One region of the Streptomyces sp. NPDC079167 genome, then DNA from elsewhere that is predicted to be linked to it. Evidence: riboswitches for the same ligand, from Rfam matches in the RefSeq annotation. Region 1 holds a riboswitch; the other holds the start of a gene.
What was found. Region 1 has a riboswitch for S-adenosylmethionine ahead of thrC (threonine synthase). Riboswitches for the same ligand answer to the same signal wherever they lie in the genome.

Region 1 (9,252 bases):
TGTATCTGCCCAACTGCCCTCTGCAACAGGTCAATCGGACGAGAATTCTGGGCACAGGCGACTGCCCGCAATGGGGGAATTCATAGGATTCCAGGGCAAGTCGGGCCTGACAAAGGCCACTTATGCCGCAAGGAGTTCACTTACTTTGGCTGCTTCTTGTCGCGGCCGGGCGCATTCTCATATGCGGGCGGCACGGGCAGCTGCGGGGACTTCCCCAACTGTACCGTGCTCAACCATGCAGAATGGCCCCCTCCGCTTTCCGGCGGAGGGGGCCACTGGGCTCACGTCATGCGGTCGGGCGCCGAAAGGCCCCGGGCGGTCAGCCTCCGGCGACGGCCGGAATGATCGACACACCGGCGCCGTCCGGGGTGACCGCGTCCAGGCCGCCCTCGAAGCGCACGTCGTCGTCGTTGACGTACACGTTGACGAAGCGGCGCAGCTTGCCCTGGTCGTCCAGGACACGGGCACCGATGCCCGGGTGGTTCTGCTCCAGGGACGCGATGACCTCGGAGAGGGTCGCACCCTCGGCCGGGACCTCGGCCTGACCGCCCGTGTAGGTGCGGAGGATGGTGGGGATACGGACCTTGACGCTCATGTGGGTGCCTTCCTTCGGTCTCGGGTGTCAGTTGGCGGCGGCGAGGCCCGCGTCGCGGAACGCGTCCAGGCTGGGCCGGATCGTCGCCGACAGGCCGGTCGTCGGGGCGACCGCGTCGAGCGTCTTCAGTCCGTCACCGGTGTTCAGGACGACGGTGGTGAGGGACGGGTCGAGCAGGCCGGCGTCGATCAGCTTCTTCGTCACGCCGACCGTCACCCCGCCCGCGGTCTCCGCGAAGATGCCCTCGGTGCGGGCCAGCAGCTTGATCGCGTCGACGACCTGCTCGTCGTTCACGTCCTCCACCGCGCCGCCGGTGCGCCGGGCGATGTCCAGGACGTAGGGGCCGTCGGCCGGGTTGCCGATCGCCAGGGACTTGGCGATGGTGTTCGGCTTCTGCGGACGCACCACGTCGTGGCCGGCCTTGAAGGCGGTGGAGACCGGGGAGCAGCCCTCGGCCTGGGCACCGAAGATCTTGTACGGCTTGTCCTCGACGAGACCGAGCTTGATCAGCTCCTGCAGCCCCTTGTCGATCTTCGTGAGCTGCGAGCCGGACGCGATCGGGATGACGAGCTGGTCGGGCAGCTGCCAGCCGAGCTGCTCACAGATCTCGTACGCCAGGGTCTTGGAGCCCTCGCCGTAGTACGGCCGGAGGTTGACGTTGACGAAGCCCCAGCCCTCGCCGAGCGGGTCGCCGATGAGCTCCGAGCAGAAGCGGTTGACGTCGTCGTAATTGCCCTCGATGCCGACCAGCTCGCCGCCGTACACCGCGGCCATGACGACCTTGCCCTGCTCCAGGTCGTGCGGGATGAACACGCAGGAGCGGAAGCCGGCGCGGGCGGCGGCGGCGCCCACCGCACCGGCGAGGTTGCCGGTGGAGGAGCAGGAGAGGGTGGTGAACCCGAAGGCGCGGGCGGCCTCGACGGCGATGGCGACGACACGGTCCTTGAAGGAGTGCGTCGGGTTGCCGGAGTCGTCCTTGACGTACAGACCACCGGTCACGCCCAGTTCGCGGGCGAGGTTGTCGGCCTTGACCAGCTTCGTGAAACCGGGGTTGATGTTGGGCTTGTCCGCGACATCGGAGGGAACCGGCAGCAGCGGCGCGTAGCGCCAGATGTTGTTCGGGCCCTCGGCGATGCGCTTCTTCAGCTCTTCGGGGGAGCCGCTCGGCAGGTCGTACGCCACTTCGAGCGGCCCGAAACAGGACGCACAGGCGAAAATGGGACCGAGCTCGAAACGCTCGCCGCATTCGCGGCAGGAAAGTGCCGCGGCGGGACCGAGGTCCACTGCGGAGGTATTGGTGTCGGCTGCAACTGTCTGCACGGCCATGATGGCGGAGGCCCTTTCTCCTCATCTTCCTTGCGACGTATTTCGCCACAAGACGGAATTGGCACCTTCCCCACCGTGACCTCGCGGTCGGCAGGAGGGTTGCCGGGACTTCGACGGGCCGTTCCCTCAGTCCCTCTGGATGAGCGCTATGGCACCGGACCATGGATCCGGGCGTTTATTCGCGGACCGACCCCGACATGCGAGGGTCATCCGCGTTGTTCAAGACTGTAACCGAAGCACCGGACGGTTGAGATAGTCGTCCGAACCGCGAGATGGATCACATACAGGGAGTATCGACCGTGCTGGAAGAGGTGGAACGCTGGCTGACCAGGCGTTCCTGGTCTGCTGCCGACCGCCCGCCGGACCGGCTCACGGCCGCGCGGGCGAAGGATCCGCACCGCTCGCGCGTGAGCGTGGTCCTGCCCGCGCTGAACGAGGAGGCGACGGTCGGCGCGATCGTCGCGGAGATCCGGCGCGAGCTGATGGAGAAGGTCCAGCTCGTCGACGAACTGGTGGTGATCGACTCCGGATCCACCGACCGCACCGCCGACGAGGCACGGCTGGCCGGCGCCCGGGTCGTGCACCGGGACGCGATCCTCCCCCGTATCCCCGCCCTCCCCGGCAAGGGCGAGGTCCTGTGGCGCTCACTGCTGGTGACCGGCGGGGACATCGTCTGCTTCGTCGACGCGGACCTCAAGGACTTCTCCGCCGACTTCGTCTCCGGGACCGTCGGCCCGCTGCTGACCGACCCCTCGGTGCACTTCGTGAAGGCCATGTACGACCGGCCGCTGGGCGACGCCGCAGGCCAGGGCGGCCGGGTGACCGAACTGGTGGCCCGCCCGCTGCTCAATCTGCACTGGCCGCGGCTGGCCGGCTTCGTACAGCCGCTGGGCGGCGAGTACGCGGTGCGGCGCTCCCTCCTGGAGCAGCTTCCCTTCCCCGTCGGTTACGGGGTGGAGCTGGGCCTGCTCGTAGACGCGCTGCACACGGTCGGCCTGGACGCACTGGCCCAGGTCGACGTCGGCGTACGCAAACACCGCCACCAGGACGGCCAGGCCCTCGGCCGGATGGCCGCCACGATCTACCGCACGGCACAGCTGCGGCTCTCCCGGGGCGCCCTCGTGCGCCCCGAGATCACCCAGTTCGAGCGGGGGCCCGACGGATTCGTCCCGCACACCCATGCGGTGGACACCGAGGAGCGCCCCCCGATGCGGGAGATCGCGGAGTACGCCTCGCGGAACGCGGCGTAACGGTTCTCCACGCCCGGCTCCGCGGACGCTTCACGTTTGGCGGCTTCCCGAACGGGCTAGGTTCGGGTACATGGTCTCCGAGCACGCTGCCCAGGTACTCGTCGCGTCCAACCGCGGCCCGGTGTCGTACACCCGGCGGGAGGACGGCACGCTCGACTCGAAACGGGGCGGGGGCGGGCTCGTCTCCGGCCTCAGCGCCGTCGACGACAAGCTGTGGGTGTGCGCCGCACTCGGCGACGGCGACCGCGAGGCGGTCCGGCGGGGGGTCTCCGAGCCCGGCGTCCGGATGCTCGACATCGACGCCGGGGTCCACGCCGACGCGTACAACGGCATCGCGAACTCCGTGCTCTGGTTCGTCCACCACATGATCTACGAGACGCCGGTGGAGCCCGTCTTCGACGCGGAGTTCCGCCGGCAGTGGGCCTCCTTCGAGGCGTACAACCGGGCCTTCGCCGAGGCGCTCGCCGAGGAGGCGGGCGAGGGGGCGGCGGTCCTGGTGCAGGACTACCACCTCTCGCTGGTCCCCGGCATACTGCGCGAACTCCGCCCCGACCTGCGGATCGGGCACTTCTCGCACACCCCTTGGGCGCCCGTCGACTACTTCAGGCTGCTGCCCGACGACATCGGCGAGCAGCTGCTCAACGGCATCCTGGGCGCCGACCGCGCCGCGTTCCTCACCCGCCGCTGGGCGGACGCCTTCATCGGCTGCTGCACGGAGATCCTCGGCGGCACCGGCCGCACCCGGATCGGGGTGCACGGGCTGGGCGCCGACGGGGACTTCCTGCGCCGCCGCTCCCACGAGGCGGACGTGGACGAGCGCATGGAGATCCTGCGGGAGCAGATCGGCGCGGACCGACGCACGATCGTGCGGGTGGACCGCACGGAGCTCTCCAAGAACATCGTGCGCGGCCTCCACGCCTACCGTGCGCTGCTGGAGGAGCGCCCCGAATGGCGCGAGCGGGTGGTGCACATCGCCTTCGCCTACCCGTCCCGGCAGGACCTCGCGGTCTACCGCGACTACACGGCGGAGGTACAGCGGGTCGCCGACGCGATCAACGCGGAGTACGGCACGGAGGGCTGGACCCCGGTCCTGCTCCACGTCGACGACGACTTCGCCCGCTCCCTCGCGGCGTACCGGCTGGCGGACGTGGCCCTGGTCAACCCGATCCGCGACGGCATGAACCTCGTCGCCAAGGAGGTCCCGGTCGTCTCGGACCACGGCTGCGCACTGGTGCTGTCCCGCGAGGCGGGGGCGTACGAGGAGCTGGGCGAGGACGCGATCGTGGTCAACCCGTACGACGTGTCGGCCACGGCGGCGGCGCTGCACGAGGGTCTCACGATGGACCCCGACGAGCGCGGCGCCCGCTCGAAGCGCCTGGCCGCCGCCGCGACCGCACTGCCACCGCAGCAGTGGTTCCTGGACCAGCTCGACGCGCTGCGGGCCTAGGAGGCCCGCGTGACCCGCCCGGCGACGGAGCGGAGCAGTTCCGCGACCGCCGCCGGGCCCGGCAGCAGCAGGTCGGCCCGGTCGGCGAGTTCGGGGACCTCGGTGCCGCTGCACACCAGCAGGCCGGCGGCGCCCTGGGTGCGGAGCCTCTCCACGGCGGCGTACGCGGCGAGGTCGCCGAGGTCGTCACCGGCGTAGAGCACCGTCTCGGCGCCGGTCTCCTTCACGTACTCCTCCAGCGCCACGCCCTTGTCCATGCCCGGCGGGCGCAATTCCAGGACGAGGCGGCCCGGCTCGACGATCAGGCCGTGGCGCGCGGCCAGGCTGCCCAGCGGAGCGCGCAGGGCCTCGAAGGCGGCCTGCGGGTCGGCGGCACGGCGGGTGTGCACGGCGACCGCGCGACCGCCCTTCTCCTCGACCCAGATGCCGCTGTCCGCCCCTTCCAGCACCGCGGGGAGCTCCGCCCGTACGGCTTCCACTCCGGGGTCCGGCGGAGGGGCGTGGACGGTGGCGGTGGCGGCGTCCCAGCGTTCGGCGCCGTAGTGGCCCAGGACGACGAGATGGTCCAGGCCCGGTGCTCCCGCGAAGCCTCCGTACCGTACGGCGGTGTCGGCCGGGCGGCCGGTGATGACTGCGACGGCGGCGACGCGGGGGGCGAGCGCGGAGAGGGCCGGAACGACATCGGGGTGCGCCCGGGACCGCTCCGGGTCCGGGACGATGTCGGCGAGCGTGCCGTCGAAGTCCAGTGCGACGACCGCACGGGAGGGACGGGCCAGGAGCGCGGCGAGGCCTTCGCGGCCGGCCTGGGTGGACGGGGTCGGGATGGGGTGTGCCGGATTGCCCATGGCCCGAGCGTAGCGGTGAGCAGGGCCGATGCCAGCCCCGCCGGCGTTCGAGACACAGGGCCAATCCCAGCCCCGCCGGCCTCCCCCGCCCACCGGGGCAGCATCCAGCCCCGCGGCACTTGAGGCGCACAGGACCAATCCCAGCCCCGCCGGCGTTTGAGGCGCGGGGTCCGGGGCGGAGCCCCGGCACTGACGGGAGCCAAACCAGCCGCGGCAGTCGGCGCTCAGCGCCGCCCCCGCCTCGCATCCCGCACCCGCCGCAGCCGGTTCACCGTCACCGGATCCGCCTCCAGCGCCCGCCGGTCGTCCAGGAGCGCGTTGAGCAGCTGGTAGTAGTGGACCGGCGAGATACCCAGGTCTTCCCGGATCGCGCGCTCCTTCGCGCCGGGGCCCGGCCAGGAGCGCCGCTCCAGGGCCAGCACCGCGCGTTCCTGGCCGGAGAGCGGGGCGGCGGAGTCCGCGTCGTCAGTGGGAGGGCCGGTCATATGAACCAACCTACCTACTCGGCGCTCTCCGCCTGCCGCGCCTGGGTCGCGATGGTCCCCAGCACGCTCTCCGGGTTGCCGCCGGGCTCGACCGCGGAGCCGATCTTCTCCTTGATGCTCTCGCTGGCCTGCGCCCACGACGTCTTGCCGAACGGGTACAGCTGCGAGTTCGGCAGCGCCGACAGGAACTCGCGCAGCTGCTTGTGCTTGCCGTCGGCCTCCATCGCGGTGGACGCGGTGCCGGTCACGGGCAGCAGGTCGTACTGGTCGGCGAAGGCGAGCACGTTCTCGTCCGTGTAGGCGAAGTCGAGGAACTTGCCGATCTCAGCCCGGTGGCCGTTCTGCTTGAAGCCCATCATCCAGTCCGCGACACCCATCGAGCCCTTGGTCGGCCCTTCGATCCCGGGCAGCGGGACCATGCCGACCTCGACGCCCTTCTTCTCGGCCTCCTGCATCAGCGTCGGGTGGCCGTTGAGCATGCCGACGTCGCCGTCGGTGAACGCGTCGAATGCCTTCGCCCGGTCGAGCTTCCCCGGGGCGACGGGGCCGGTGAGACCCTTGCCCACGAGGTTGTTCTTCAGCCACTTGAAGGTTTCTATGTTGGCCTGGGAGTCGATGTTGTAGTTGCCGACCTCGTCCGTGTAACCGCCGCCCCCGCTGAGCAGCCACATCAGCGTCTCCGCCTGGGACTCCTCCTGGCCGAGCGGCAGGGCGAAGGGGTAGGTCACCCCGCGCTCCTTGAGCGCGGCGGCGTCGCTCTGGATGTCGTCCCAGGTCTGCGGCGCCCCGAGGCCAGCCTTGGCGAAGAGGCCCTTGTTGTAGAAGAGCAGCCGGGTGCTGGCGACGAACGGCAGGCCGTACAGGGTGTTGTCGACCTCACCCGCGTCCGTGAGCGAGGGCAGGAAGTTGGACCCGGTGCGGATGGCGATCATCTCGTCGGCGGCGTAGAGCTTGCCCGCCTTGGCGTAGTCGGCGTACGCGCCGATCTGCGCGATGTCGGGGGCCTTGCCGGCCTTCACCATCTCGGCTACCTCGCGGTCGACGTCCTTCCAGGAGTAGACGCTGACCTCGACCTTGATGTCGGGGTTGGCCTTCTCGAACTTCCCGGCGACGTCGTCCCAGTACTTCTGGGAGCTGTTCTCCGCGTTCGTGCCGTAGTCGGCCGCGACCAGCCGCAGGGTGACGTCGCCGCCCCCGGTGTCCGAACCGCACCCCGACAACGTCGCCGTCATCCCGAATGCGGCCACCACCGCGGTCAGACCCACATAGCGCCGCTGCACAGCCTTGCCCATCCCTACCTCGGTCGACGCGGACACCTCCGCTGCCGACTGCGAACCCGGCGATACCGCCTCACGACCGCACGAGGTCTACACCACCTGCGTATCGATTCGGCAATCTAGCAGGGCCGTTTTGTATGGGTGCTCAACAAACCACGATAGTGGACTAGACCTTTTAGGGGTCGGCGGGCGAAACTGTCTCCCGTGAGACACGTCATCGCCCTCGATGTGGGCGGCACAGGAATGAAGGCCGCTCTGGTCGGGGCCGACGGCACCCTGCTCCACGAGGCGCGCCGGGCCACCGGCAGGGACCGCGGTGCGGAAGCCGTCGTGGAGACGATCCTCGGCTTCGCAGAGGACCTCCGCGCGTACGGCACCGAGCACCTCGGCGAGAGCGCCGTCGCCGCCGGGGTCGCCGTGCCCGGCATCGTCGACGCGGAGCGCGGGATCGCCGTCTACTCCGCCAACCTGGGCTGGCGCGACCTACCCCTGCGCGAACTGCTCGGCGAGCGGCTCGGCGGCGTACCCGTCGCGCTCGGCCACGACGTGCGGACCGGCGGCCTCGCCGAAGGGCGGATCGGCGCCGGCCAGGGAGCGGACCGCTTCCTTTTCGTACCGCTGGGCACCGGGATCGCCGGCGCCATCGGCATAGCGGGCACCATCGAGGCGGGCGCCCACGGTTACGCGGGTGAGATCGGGCACATCGTGGTCCGCCCGGACGGGCCGGAGTGCGGCTGCGGCCAGCGCGGCTGCCTGGAGACCCTCGCCTCGGCCGCCGCCGTGTCCAGGGCCTGGGCCGCCGCGTCCGGGGACCCCGACGCGGACGCCGCGGACTGCGCGAAGGCCGTGGCCGCGGGCGACCCGGCGGCCCTGCGCGTGTGGCGGGACGCCGTCGACGCGCTGGCCGCGGGGCTGGTCACCGCGCTCACCCTGCTGGACCCCCGCACGCTCATCATCGGTGGCGGTCTTGCCGAGGCAGGGGAAACCTTGTTCACACCACTGCGTGCGGCTGTCGAGGAACGGGTCACGTTCCAGAAGCTGCCTCACATCGTCCCGGCGGCCCTCGGGGACACCGCCGGATGCCTGGGCGCAGGGCTGCTCGCCTGGGATCTACTCTCCACGGAGGTTTCCGCCTGATGGCCGGACGCGCAGACAGCACGGTTCTCGCAGGTGCCCGGGTGGTGCTTCCCACCGGCACCGTCGAGGACGGCCGGGTGATCGTCGAAGGCACCCGGATCGCCGGCAGCACGCGGGAGGACGCCCGGACCGTCGACCTCTCGGGCCACTGGGTGGTCCCCGGGTTCGTGGACATCCACAACCACGGCGGCGGCGGCGCGTCCTTCGCCACCGGCACCGCCGAGGACGCCCTGACCGCCGTGCGGGCGCACCGCGCGCACGGCACGACGACCGTCGTCGCCTCGACCGTCACCGGCGAGATGGACTTCCTGGCCCGGCAGGCCGGCATGCTCTCCGAGCTGGTCGAGCAGGGCGAGCTCGCCGGAATCCACTTCGAGGGCCCCTTCATCTCCCCGTGCCGCAAGGGCGCCCACAGTGAAGGCCTCCTGCGCGATCCCGACCCGGCGGAGGTGCGCAAGCTGCTCGACGCGGCGCGCGGGAGCGCCAGGATGGTCACCCTCGCCACCGAGCTCCCCGGCGGCATCGAGTCCGTACGGCTGCTCGCCGAGCACGGGGTGATCGCCGCCGTCGGCCACACGGACGCGACGTACGAGCAGACCGTCGAGGCGATCGACGCGGGCGCCACCGTCGCCACCCACCTCTTCAACGCGATGCCCGCCATAGGCCACCGCGCGCCCGGCCCCGTCGCGGCACTCCTGGAGGACGAGCGGGTCACCGTCGAGCTGATCAACGACGGCACGCATCTGCACCCCGCCGCCCTGGAGCTCGCCTACCACCACGCGGGCGCCGGCCGGGTCGCGCTGATCACCGACGCCATGGACGCGGCCGGCGGGGGCGACGGCTTCTACGAGCTCGGACCGCTCGCCGTCGAGGTCAAGGACGGTGTCGCA
Region 2 (9,252 bases), on a different contig from region 1:
GGTCGCCCGGCACGACGATCTGGCCGACGTCATCCCGGGCCGGATCAGCAAGATCCAGGGCGTCGAGGGCACCGACACCCATGTGGCCTTCCGTACCTACTCGCAGCACGACCTCGAGGCGGCCTTCGCCATCGGGCTCGACGCCTGAGACCGCGTACGGCTCCGGCCGGGGACGGGGCGAGACGCCTCCCGTCCCCGGCCGGAGCCGTGTCCGGACCCGCTCAGACCTGGGCGGCACCCCGGTCGGGGACGCAGCGGCCCTCCTCGGTGCGGTAGGTCCAGCGGGCGCCCTGGCCGACCAGCTCCCGGACGGCACCCAGGAAACGCTCGATGTGCTCGTCCGGCGTGCCGGCGCCGAAGCTCACCCGGATGGCGTTGAGCGACTTCTCCCCCGGCGCGGCCTCCGGCGCGCCGCACTCGCCCGGCTCCTGCGGCTCGCTGCCCAGCAGGGTCCGCACCAGCGGGTGCGCGCAGAACAGTCCGTCGCGCACCCCGATGCCGTACTCGGCGGAGAGCGCCGCGGCGAAGTGCGAGCTGTTCCATCCCTCGACCACGAAGGAGATGACGCCGACCCTCGGGGCGTCGTCACCGAAGAGCGAGAGCACCTTCACCTCGGGGACGTCGGCGAGCCCCTCACGGACACGGGTCACCAGCTGCTGCTCCCGGGCGACCAGCCGGTCGAATCCGGCCTCGGTCAGCGCCTTGCAGGCCGCGGCGATGGAGTAGACGCCGATGACATTGGGCGATCCCGCCTCGTGCCGGGCCGCCGTGGTGTGCCACTCGACGTCCACACCGCCGTCGGCGCGCCGGGCGACCTTACGGGAGGCGCCGCCGCCGGCGAGGTAAGGCTCCGCGTCCACCAGCCAGTCGGCGCGGCCCGCGAGGACGCCCGAGCCGAAGGGTGCGTACAGCTTGTGCCCGGAGAAGGCGACCCAGTCGACATCGAGCTCGGCGATGTCCACCGGGTGGTGGGGCGCCAGCTGCGCCGCGTCCAGCACGATGCGCGCACCGTGGGCGTGGGCGGCGGCGGCCAGTTCCCTCACCGGCCACAGCTCACCGGTGACGTTGGACGCGCCCGTGACGCAGACCAGCGCCGGCCCGTAGGGGTCACGGCCGGCCAGGGCGCGCTCCAGTGTGGCGACCGCCTGGTCCGGGGTGCGCGGGGCGTCGAGGCAGGTCACCCGGGCATCCCGCCAGGGCAGCAGCGAGGCGTGGTGCTCGGTCTCGAACACGAACACCTCGCAGTCGGCGGGCAGCGCGGCGGCGAGCAGGTTGAGGGAGTCGGTCGTCGAGCGGGTGAAGACCACCTGGTCCTCCGCGCGGCAGCCGAGGAACTCCGCGACGGTCTCGCGGCTGTTCTCGAACAGGTCGGTGGAGAGCTGCGAGAGATAGCCGGCGCCGCGGTGCACGCTGCCGTAGTACGGGGCGTAGGCGGCCACGTCGTCCCAGACCCGCTGGAGCGCCGGGGCACTGGCCGCGTAGTCGAGAGCGGCGTAGGTGACGTCTCCGCCGGTGACGAGCGGAACGGTGACATCGGCACCCAGAACCGGCAGCGGGGCACAAATGGTCTGGTCGACGGCAACGGTGGAGACAGACATGACGAACTCCCGTAAGAGGCAGGCGAGATCCTCGCGCCGGCGGCGGTGCGCGGCAGCGCGGGAACGTAAGAAAAAAGGGGGGTGCGGAGGAGGGCGTGGTGCCCTATCGCATTCGCTTGCTCACAGAAGGCTCCCTGGGACCAGGACCCCAAGGGGTGGCATCCAACGATGCCGAGGGGCCCGCGCTTGCCACAGACCTCGCTGCCTGCGGCCTGGTCTTCACCCGGGGCACCCCGCCACGGACGGAGGGTTGCCGGACAGCGGGCCGGGGCCGTAGTCGCTGTCACTCATGACCTGCGCAGCATCTTGCCATACCCACGGCGACGCGCAAGGGCGCAGTCCGCGATCCGGACTGCGCCCCTGCCCACCATGCGCGCTCAGGCGTTGCTGGCCGCCACCCAGCGCTCCAGCGCGCTCCTGGCCGCACCCGAGTCGATCGACTGCGCGGCGCGCGTGATCCCGGCCGAGAGCTGCTCGTCCAGAGAACCCTCGCCCGGGTCCAGCGCGACCAGCGCGGCAGCCGAGTTCAGCAGAACCGCGTCGCGCACGGGGCCGGTCTCCCCGTCGAGCAGCCGACGGGCCACATCCGCGTTGTACGAGGAGTCCGCGCCGCGCAGCGCCTCGACGGGGACCAGGTCCAGGCCGACGTCGCGCGGGTCGAAGGCCTGCTCACGCACGGTTCCGTCGCGGACGATCCAGACCCGCGAGGTCGCGGTGGTGGTCAGCTCGTCGAGGCCGTCGTCGCCCCGGAAGACGAGCGCCGAATTCCCCCGGTCCGCCAGCACGCCCGCGACGATGGGCGCCATCTTCGGGTCGGCGACCCCGATGGCCTGGGAGCGCACCCGGGCCGGGTTGGTGAGCGGTCCCAGGATGTTGAAGGTGGTCTGCGTGCCCAGCTCCTTGCGCGCCCTGGCCGCGTACCGCAGGGCGGGGTGGAACTTCACCGCGAAGCAGAAGGTGATGCCCGCCTCCTCCGCCACCGCGACGACGCGCTGCGGCGTCAGTTCGAGGTTGACGCCGAGCTTCTCCAGTACGTCGGAGGCGCCGCTCGCCGAGGAGGAGGCACGGTTGCCGTGCTTGACGACCTTCGCGCCCGTCCCCGCGACGACGATCGCCGACATGGTGGAGATGTTGACCGTCTTGGCCATATCGCCGCCGGTCCCCACGATGTCGACCGTACGGCCGGGCACCTCGATGGTGTGGGCGTGCTCGTACATGGCGCGGACGAGTCCGGTGACCTCGTCGACGGTCTCTCCCTTGGTCCGCAGCGCGACGGCGAAGCCGGCGATCTGCACGTCCGTGGCCTCGCCGCTCATGATGCGGTCCATGGCCCACGCGGTGTCGTCCGCGCCCAGGTGCTCGCCGCGCAGCAGGGGGGTCAGCACGCCGGGCCAGGTACGGTCCGCCACGCTGTCGCCGCCGTCCGGGGTCACAACGTTCATGGTCCGCTCCTGGGGGTCCACAGCCGGTACAAGGATGTCTCCCACCCTATCCAGGCCCGGGGACAGCGAAGAGCCCCGTCCATCGGATGGACGGGGCTCCTGCTGTGGCGGTCAGCTGAGGTGATCAGTGGTGGCCGTGGCCGCTGGTGATCTCCTTGTACTCCTCGGCGGTGGGCTTGGCGATCTGGTTGTCCTCGCCGTAGTAGCTCCTGCTGAGCCTGGCCCGCAGCCTCTGCACTGCCGACGGCTTGCGCTCGACGCCGTTCTTGTCGACCCGCGGGCCGATCTCGAGCGGCTTGTACTGCTCGTGCGCCGTGAGCGTGTGCAGCTGCTCCTGGCTGAGCGGCTCGTGGATCTCCACGAACTCACCGTGCGGCAGGCGCTTGATGGTGCCGGACTCGCGCCCGTGCAGCACCTTCTCCTTGTCGCGGCGCTGGAGGCCGAGGCAGATCCGCCGGGTGACGACGAACGCCAGGACCGGGCCGACGAAGAAGGCGATCCGTACGAACCAGCTGATCGCGTTGAGCGACATGTGGAAGTGGGTCGCCCAGATGTCGTTGCCGCCGCCGATCAGCATGACGAAGTAGATCGTCACCCAGGCGACGCCCAGTCCGGTGCGGGTCGGGGCGTTGCGCGGCTTGTCCAGGATGTGGTGCTCGCGCTTGTCCCCGGTGATCCAGGACTCGATGAACGGGTACAGGGCGAGTGCCCCGAGTACGACACCGAAGAGGACCAGCGGGATGAGCACGCCCAGGACCAGCGTGTGGCCCCAGAGGTTGATCTCCCAGCCAGGCATCACACGGACGAAGCCTTCCGCGAAGCCCATGTACCAGTCCGGCTGGGCGCCCGTGGACACCTGGTCGGGACGGTAGGGGCCGAGCGCCCAGATCGGGTTGATCGTGGCGATCGCCGAGAGGATCGCGATGAAGCCGAAGACCAGGAAGAAGAACCCTCCGGCCTTGGCCATGTACACCGGCAGCAGCGGCATGCCGACGACGTTCTTGTTCGTCTTGCCCGGGCCGGCGAACTGCGTGTGCTTGTGGAAGAAGACCAGGATGAGGTGGCCGACCACGAGCCCGAGCATGATGCCCGGCAGCAGCAGGATGTGGATCGAGTAGAACCTCGAGATGATGTCCGTGCCGGGGAACTCCCCGCCGAACAGGAACATCGAGATGTACGTACCGACGATCGGCATCGACAGGATCGCGCCCTGCGTGAAGCGCACACCCGTACCGGAGAGCAGGTCGTCCGGGAGCGAGTAGCCGGTGAACCCGGTGAACATGCCGAGCACGAACAGCAGGAAGCCGAACAGCCAGTTGATCTCGCGCGGCTTGCGGTACGCCCCGGTGAAGAACACCCGGAACATGTGGACGAACATGCCTGCGAGGAAGATGATCGCGGCCCAGTGGTGGATCTGGCGGACCAGCAGACCACCGCGGACGTCGAAGCTGATGTCCAGCGTCGACGCGTAGGCCGCGGACATCCGGATGCCCTGCATCGGCTCGTACGAGCCGTGGTAGACGACCTCGTTCATGCTCGGGTTGAAGAACAGCGTCAGGTACACACCCGTGAGGATGATGATGATGAAGCTGTAGAGGCAGATCTCACCCAGCATGAAGGACCAGTGGTCCGGGAAGATCTTGCGCATGTTGGACTTGGCCAGGCTGTAGATGCCGAGCCGGCCGTCCGCCCAGTCGGCCACCCGCTCGCCGGCGGGCGCCTTGCGCTGTGTGTCTGTCGCAGTACTCATCCGCGCTCCCAGAAGGCAGGACCGACGGGCTCTTCGAAGTCACCGAGCGCCTCGAGGTTGCCCTCGCTGTTCACGCCGATCCGCAGCTGCGGAAGAGGGTGACCGGCCGGACCGAAGATGACGCGGGCGCCGTCGGAGAGGTCGAAGGTGGACTGGTGGCACGGGCAGAGCACGTGGTGGGTCTGCTGCTCGTACAGGCTGATGGGGCAGCCGACGTGGGTGCAGATCTTGGAGAAGGCCACGATTCCCTCGTGGGCCCACTCGCGCTCGCGCTTGTCCTTGATGTTGTCCGGCTCGATGCGGATGATCATCAGGGCGGCCTTGGCGATCTGCGACTGGAAGTCGTGCGCGTCCTCCTCCAGGCCCTCGGGCATGGCGAAGGTCAGCGAGCCCACGACGACGTCCTCGGGACGCAGCGGCTCCATGGTGTTCATGTTGACGAGCTGCTTGCCCTTGGCCCACAGCGTCTTGCGGAGCTTCTTCTCCGGCAGCGGACCGAGGTCGCGCAGCAGCACCACACCGGAGAGCGGCACCAGGGCCAGCGCACCGAACATGGTGTTGCGGATCAGCTTCCGCCGCCCGATCGCGGACTCCTTGGCGCCGGCCGCGAAGTCGGCCATGACCTTCGCCTTGACCTCCGGCTCCGCCGCGATGGCGTGCCGGTCGTCGGCCACCTCCACGTCGGACATCAGGGTGCGCGCCCAGTGGACGGCCCCCGCGCCGATGAGGAAGAGCGCCAGACCCAGGGTCATGCCCAGGGAGAAGTTGAGCGCGCTCACATGGCCCAGCGGCCAGATGTAGACGATCTTGTCGACCGGGAAGATGACGTACGAGGCGATGAAGCCGACCGTCGCCAGCATGGACAGCGTGAACATGAAGGCGACGGCCCGCTCGGAGCGGTTCGCGGCCCGTTCGTCGATGTCCTGGATGCGCGGCTTGTGGGCCGGCAGCCCCGGGTCGGCGAACGGGTCGCCCGCACCCTCTACCGCGCCGTGCGCGGTGCCCTGCTCAACCGGCAGGTTCTCTTCTGGAATCTGTTGGCTACTCATGACTTCTTGGCCTTAGCGGTGTGGGCCGCGACCCATACGGCGACGGCGATCAGGCCGCCCAGGCCGAAGATCCAGCCGAAGAGACCTTCGCTGACGGGGCCGAGGCCGCCGAGCGAGAGCCCGCCGGGGGACTCGGACTCATTGCCGTTGACGGTCTGGACGTACGCGATGATGTCTTTCTTCTGCTGCTCCGGCATGGTGCTGTCCGGGAAGGACGGCATGCTCTGCGGGCCGGTCAGCATGGCCTCGTAGATGTGCTTCGGGCTCACGCCTTCGAGGTCCGGGGCGGACTTGCCTTCTGTGAGCGCGCCGCCCTTGCCCGTGAAGTTGTGACACTGCGCGCAGTTGTTGCGGAACAGGTCGCCGCCCTTGGCCACGTCCGCGCCCGAGGGGTCGACCTGGCTCTTGGTGGGCGTGATCGGACCGGCGCCCAGGGACGCGACGTACGCCGCGAGCTGGTCGATCTCGGCCTGGTTGTAGATGACCGGCTTCTTCGGGACCTGGGCGCCCGGCTGCTGGGCCGGCATACGTCCGGTACCGACCTGGAAGTCGACGGCGGCGGAGCCGACGCCCACGAGGGACGGCCCGTCGGTGGTGCCCTGACCGCCGGATCCGTGGCAGCTTGCGCAGCCCACGGAGTAGAGCTTCTTGCCCTCGTCGATGGCGAGGGACTGGGCGGTTTCGTCGGCCTGCGCCTTACCCGCAGGCGCGAACGCGGCGTACAGCCCCCCGGTAGCCGCCAGCGCGAGGAGTAGTACGACGACCGCCGCCAGCGGATGGCGTCGTCGTGCGGAGAGCTTTTTCACGGATTACCCCGGTGTCAGGATCTTCTGCGTCGATGATGGGTGGGTGCGAGCCCGGTTACTTGATCATGTAGATCGTGGCGAACAGGCCGATCCAGACGACATCGACGAAGTGCCAGTAGTAGGACACGACGATGGCTGCGGTGGCCTGTTCATGGGTGAATCTCGAGGCCGCGTATGTCCTGCCCAGGACGAGCAGGAAGGCGATGAGACCGCCTGTCACATGCAGACCGTGGAAGCCGGTCGTCAGGTAGAACACCGAACCGTACGGGTCGGAGGACAGGGAGAGACCCGCCTCCTTGACCAGCTCGGTGTACTCGAGGACCTGGCCTCCGATGAAGATCGCACCCATCACGAACGTGATGATGAACCAGGTGCGGAGCTTCTTCACATCGCCCCGCTCCGCGGCGAAAACGCCGAGCTGGCAGGTGAGAGAGGAAAGCACCAGGATCGTGGTGTTCGTCGCCGAGAACGGGAAGTTCAGATGGTGAGCCATCTCCTTCCAGTGATCGGGTCCCATCACCGATCGCAGGGTGAAGTACATCGCGAAGAGGGCCGCGAAGAACATCAGCTCGGAACTCAACCAGATGATGGTTCCGACGCTGGTGAGGTTCGGCCGATTGACCGACGGGTGCGCGTGCCCGGTTTCTACTGTCGTTGCTGTCGCCACGACCGACATTATGTCGGTCGCTTATCCCGCCCTCACTCCGGGGGGTGCCGTTCGGTGTGTCAGAGGCGTGTGTCCTCACCGAACGGCCCATCGAATCGCTGTCTTTACCGGTGCTGACAGGCAGTCCGCCGGAGTACGATCCGCCCATCGGTTCATGCCCCCAGAGCCCCGAGAGCCCCCGAGAACACAGACGTCACGGAGGAACAATGCAGCCGACCGCCACGGTCCTGGTCTACAGCGACGACGCCAACACCCGTGAGCAGGTGAGGCTGGCAGCCGGGCGCAGGCCTGCGGCGGACGTGCCGCCGGTGGAGTTCCTGGAGTGCGCCACCCTGCCCGCCGTCCTGAGCGCGCTGGACCGGGGCGGTGTCGACGTCTGCGTGCTGGACGGCGAGACGGCCCCGGCGGGCGGGATGGGCGTCTGCCGGCAGATCAAGGACGAGATCTTCGACTGCCCGCCCGTCCTGCTGCTGATCGGACGCCCGCAGGACGCCTGGCTGGCCACGTGGAGCCGTGCGGACGCCGCTGTGACGCATCCGGTGGACCCGGTCGACTTCGCGGACGCCCTGGCCTCCCTGCTGCGCCACAGGCTGTCCGTAGAGGCCTGAGGCGCAGCGGCCCCGAGCCCCTCCACGGTGTCCTTCCGGGGCGCGGCGCACTCCCGGCCGGTCAGACCTGGGGGCGCAGCCGCGCCGCCTCGACGTCGGTGGCCGAGTCCGGTGTGCCGCCCCCGTGCAGGGCGCTGCCCTTGCGCCAGGCGTCCCAGTCCAGGTTCCAGTCGCCGAAGCCGTTGTCGAACGGCGTCATCGTCTCGCCGTCGCTCCCGACGACCTTGACGATGTCGCCCTCGCGTACGGTCTCGAAGAACCACTGGGCGTCGGCGGTGCTCATCCCCGTGCAGCCGTGGCTGACGTTGGCGCTGCCCTGCGAGCCGGTCGACCAGGGCGCCGCGTGGACGTACTCACCGCTCCAGGTGACGCGTGTCGCCCAGTAGACGGGAAGGTCGTACGACTCCGAGGAGCCTGCGGCGATGCCGATGCTCTCCCCGCGCATGCGTACGAACTGTTCCTTGGCCAGCACGACCTTGACGCCGTTGCGCGTCTCGAAGCCGGGCTTGCCCGTGGTGACCGGCAGGGTGTTGATCACCTCACCGTTGCGCAGCACCGTCATGGAGTGGTCGGAGGCGTCGGTGATCGCTTCTATGCGGTCGCCGGTGGTGAGCTTCAGGGACTTCGCCGCGCCCCCGTAGAGGGCGTTGGTGACCTTTATGCCCTTGAGGTTGCTGCGGACGTCGATGGTGGCGTCGGCGGGCCAGTACTCCTTGGGCCGGTAGTGCAGGGTCTTGGCGTCGACCCAGAACCAGGAGCCCGTGACGGCGGGGGTGGAGCGGACCTGCAGTCCGCGTTCCACGGTGGCCCTGGAGGCCTTGTCGGTGACCGGAGCGCTGAGTTCCGCTGTGACGGGCTGTCCGACGCCGTAGGTGCCCGCCTGCGGGCCGAAGGTGACCTTCAGGAACTTCTTGGCCGAGGTCGTGCCGAAGCCGTACGTACGGCTGCCCGGGGCGCCGTCGCCGTTCTCGGTGGAGACCTTGACGGTGTAGCGGGTGCCGGCCGCGAGCGAGGTGGTGGAGTGCCACCTCTTCCCGTCGGCGTCGAGTTCCCCCGCCAGGTGGCGGCCCTCCCTGTCGACGGCCGTCACGTCCGTGATCCTCGCGTCGTCTTCCTTGACGGTGACTTCGAGGGGCTTGTCGGGGTCGGCCTTCTCGTTCCCCGAGGGGCCGTTGAAGGAGACCAGGTCGGCCGCGTCGTACGGCTTCAGCGACAGCGGATGACCATCGGGCTCACCACAGGCGGTCGCACCCGCTACCAGGGTCACGACCAGCAGGGTGCAGCTCACTACGGTGCGGATGCGCGGCGTGTGGTTCATGAACCCACGCTAAG

Region 2: it holds a riboswitch for S-adenosylmethionine, as region 1 does, so the genes downstream of both, AB0P41_RS00235 (aminotransferase class V-fold PLP-dependent enzyme) here and thrC (threonine synthase) in region 1, are expected to answer to the same signal.

What each region holds. Positions count from the first base shown of each region.
Region 1 covers NZ_JBFBLO010000006.1:257,751-267,002, forward strand. The annotation lists gene AB0P41_RS15450 (MoaD/ThiS family protein) at 320-595, opposite strand; gene thrC (threonine synthase) at 623-1,921, opposite strand; SAM riboswitch class I at 1,940-2,067, opposite strand; gene AB0P41_RS15460 (glucosyl-3-phosphoglycerate synthase) at 2,221-3,171, shown strand; gene AB0P41_RS15465 (trehalose-6-phosphate synthase) at 3,242-4,618, shown strand; gene otsB (trehalose-phosphatase) at 4,615-5,463, opposite strand; gene AB0P41_RS15475 (DUF3263 domain-containing protein) at 5,688-5,948, opposite strand; gene AB0P41_RS15480 (extracellular solute-binding protein) at 5,963-7,240, opposite strand; gene AB0P41_RS15485 (ROK family protein) at 7,430-8,362, shown strand; gene nagA (N-acetylglucosamine-6-phosphate deacetylase) at 8,362-9,252, shown strand, end outside.
Region 2 covers NZ_JBFBLO010000001.1:45,225-54,476, forward strand. The annotation lists gene AB0P41_RS00230 (Lrp/AsnC ligand binding domain-containing protein) at 1-148, shown strand, start outside; gene AB0P41_RS00235 (aminotransferase class V-fold PLP-dependent enzyme) at 222-1,598, opposite strand; SAM riboswitch class IV at 1,776-1,893, opposite strand; gene trpD (anthranilate phosphoribosyltransferase) at 1,976-3,040, opposite strand; gene AB0P41_RS00245 (cytochrome bc complex cytochrome b subunit) at 3,165-4,790, opposite strand; gene AB0P41_RS00250 (Rieske 2Fe-2S domain-containing protein) at 4,787-5,839, opposite strand; gene AB0P41_RS00255 (c-type cytochrome) at 5,836-6,645, opposite strand; gene AB0P41_RS00260 (heme-copper oxidase subunit III) at 6,701-7,321, opposite strand; gene AB0P41_RS00265 (hypothetical protein) at 7,519-7,920, shown strand; gene AB0P41_RS00270 (Ig-like domain-containing protein) at 7,982-9,238, opposite strand.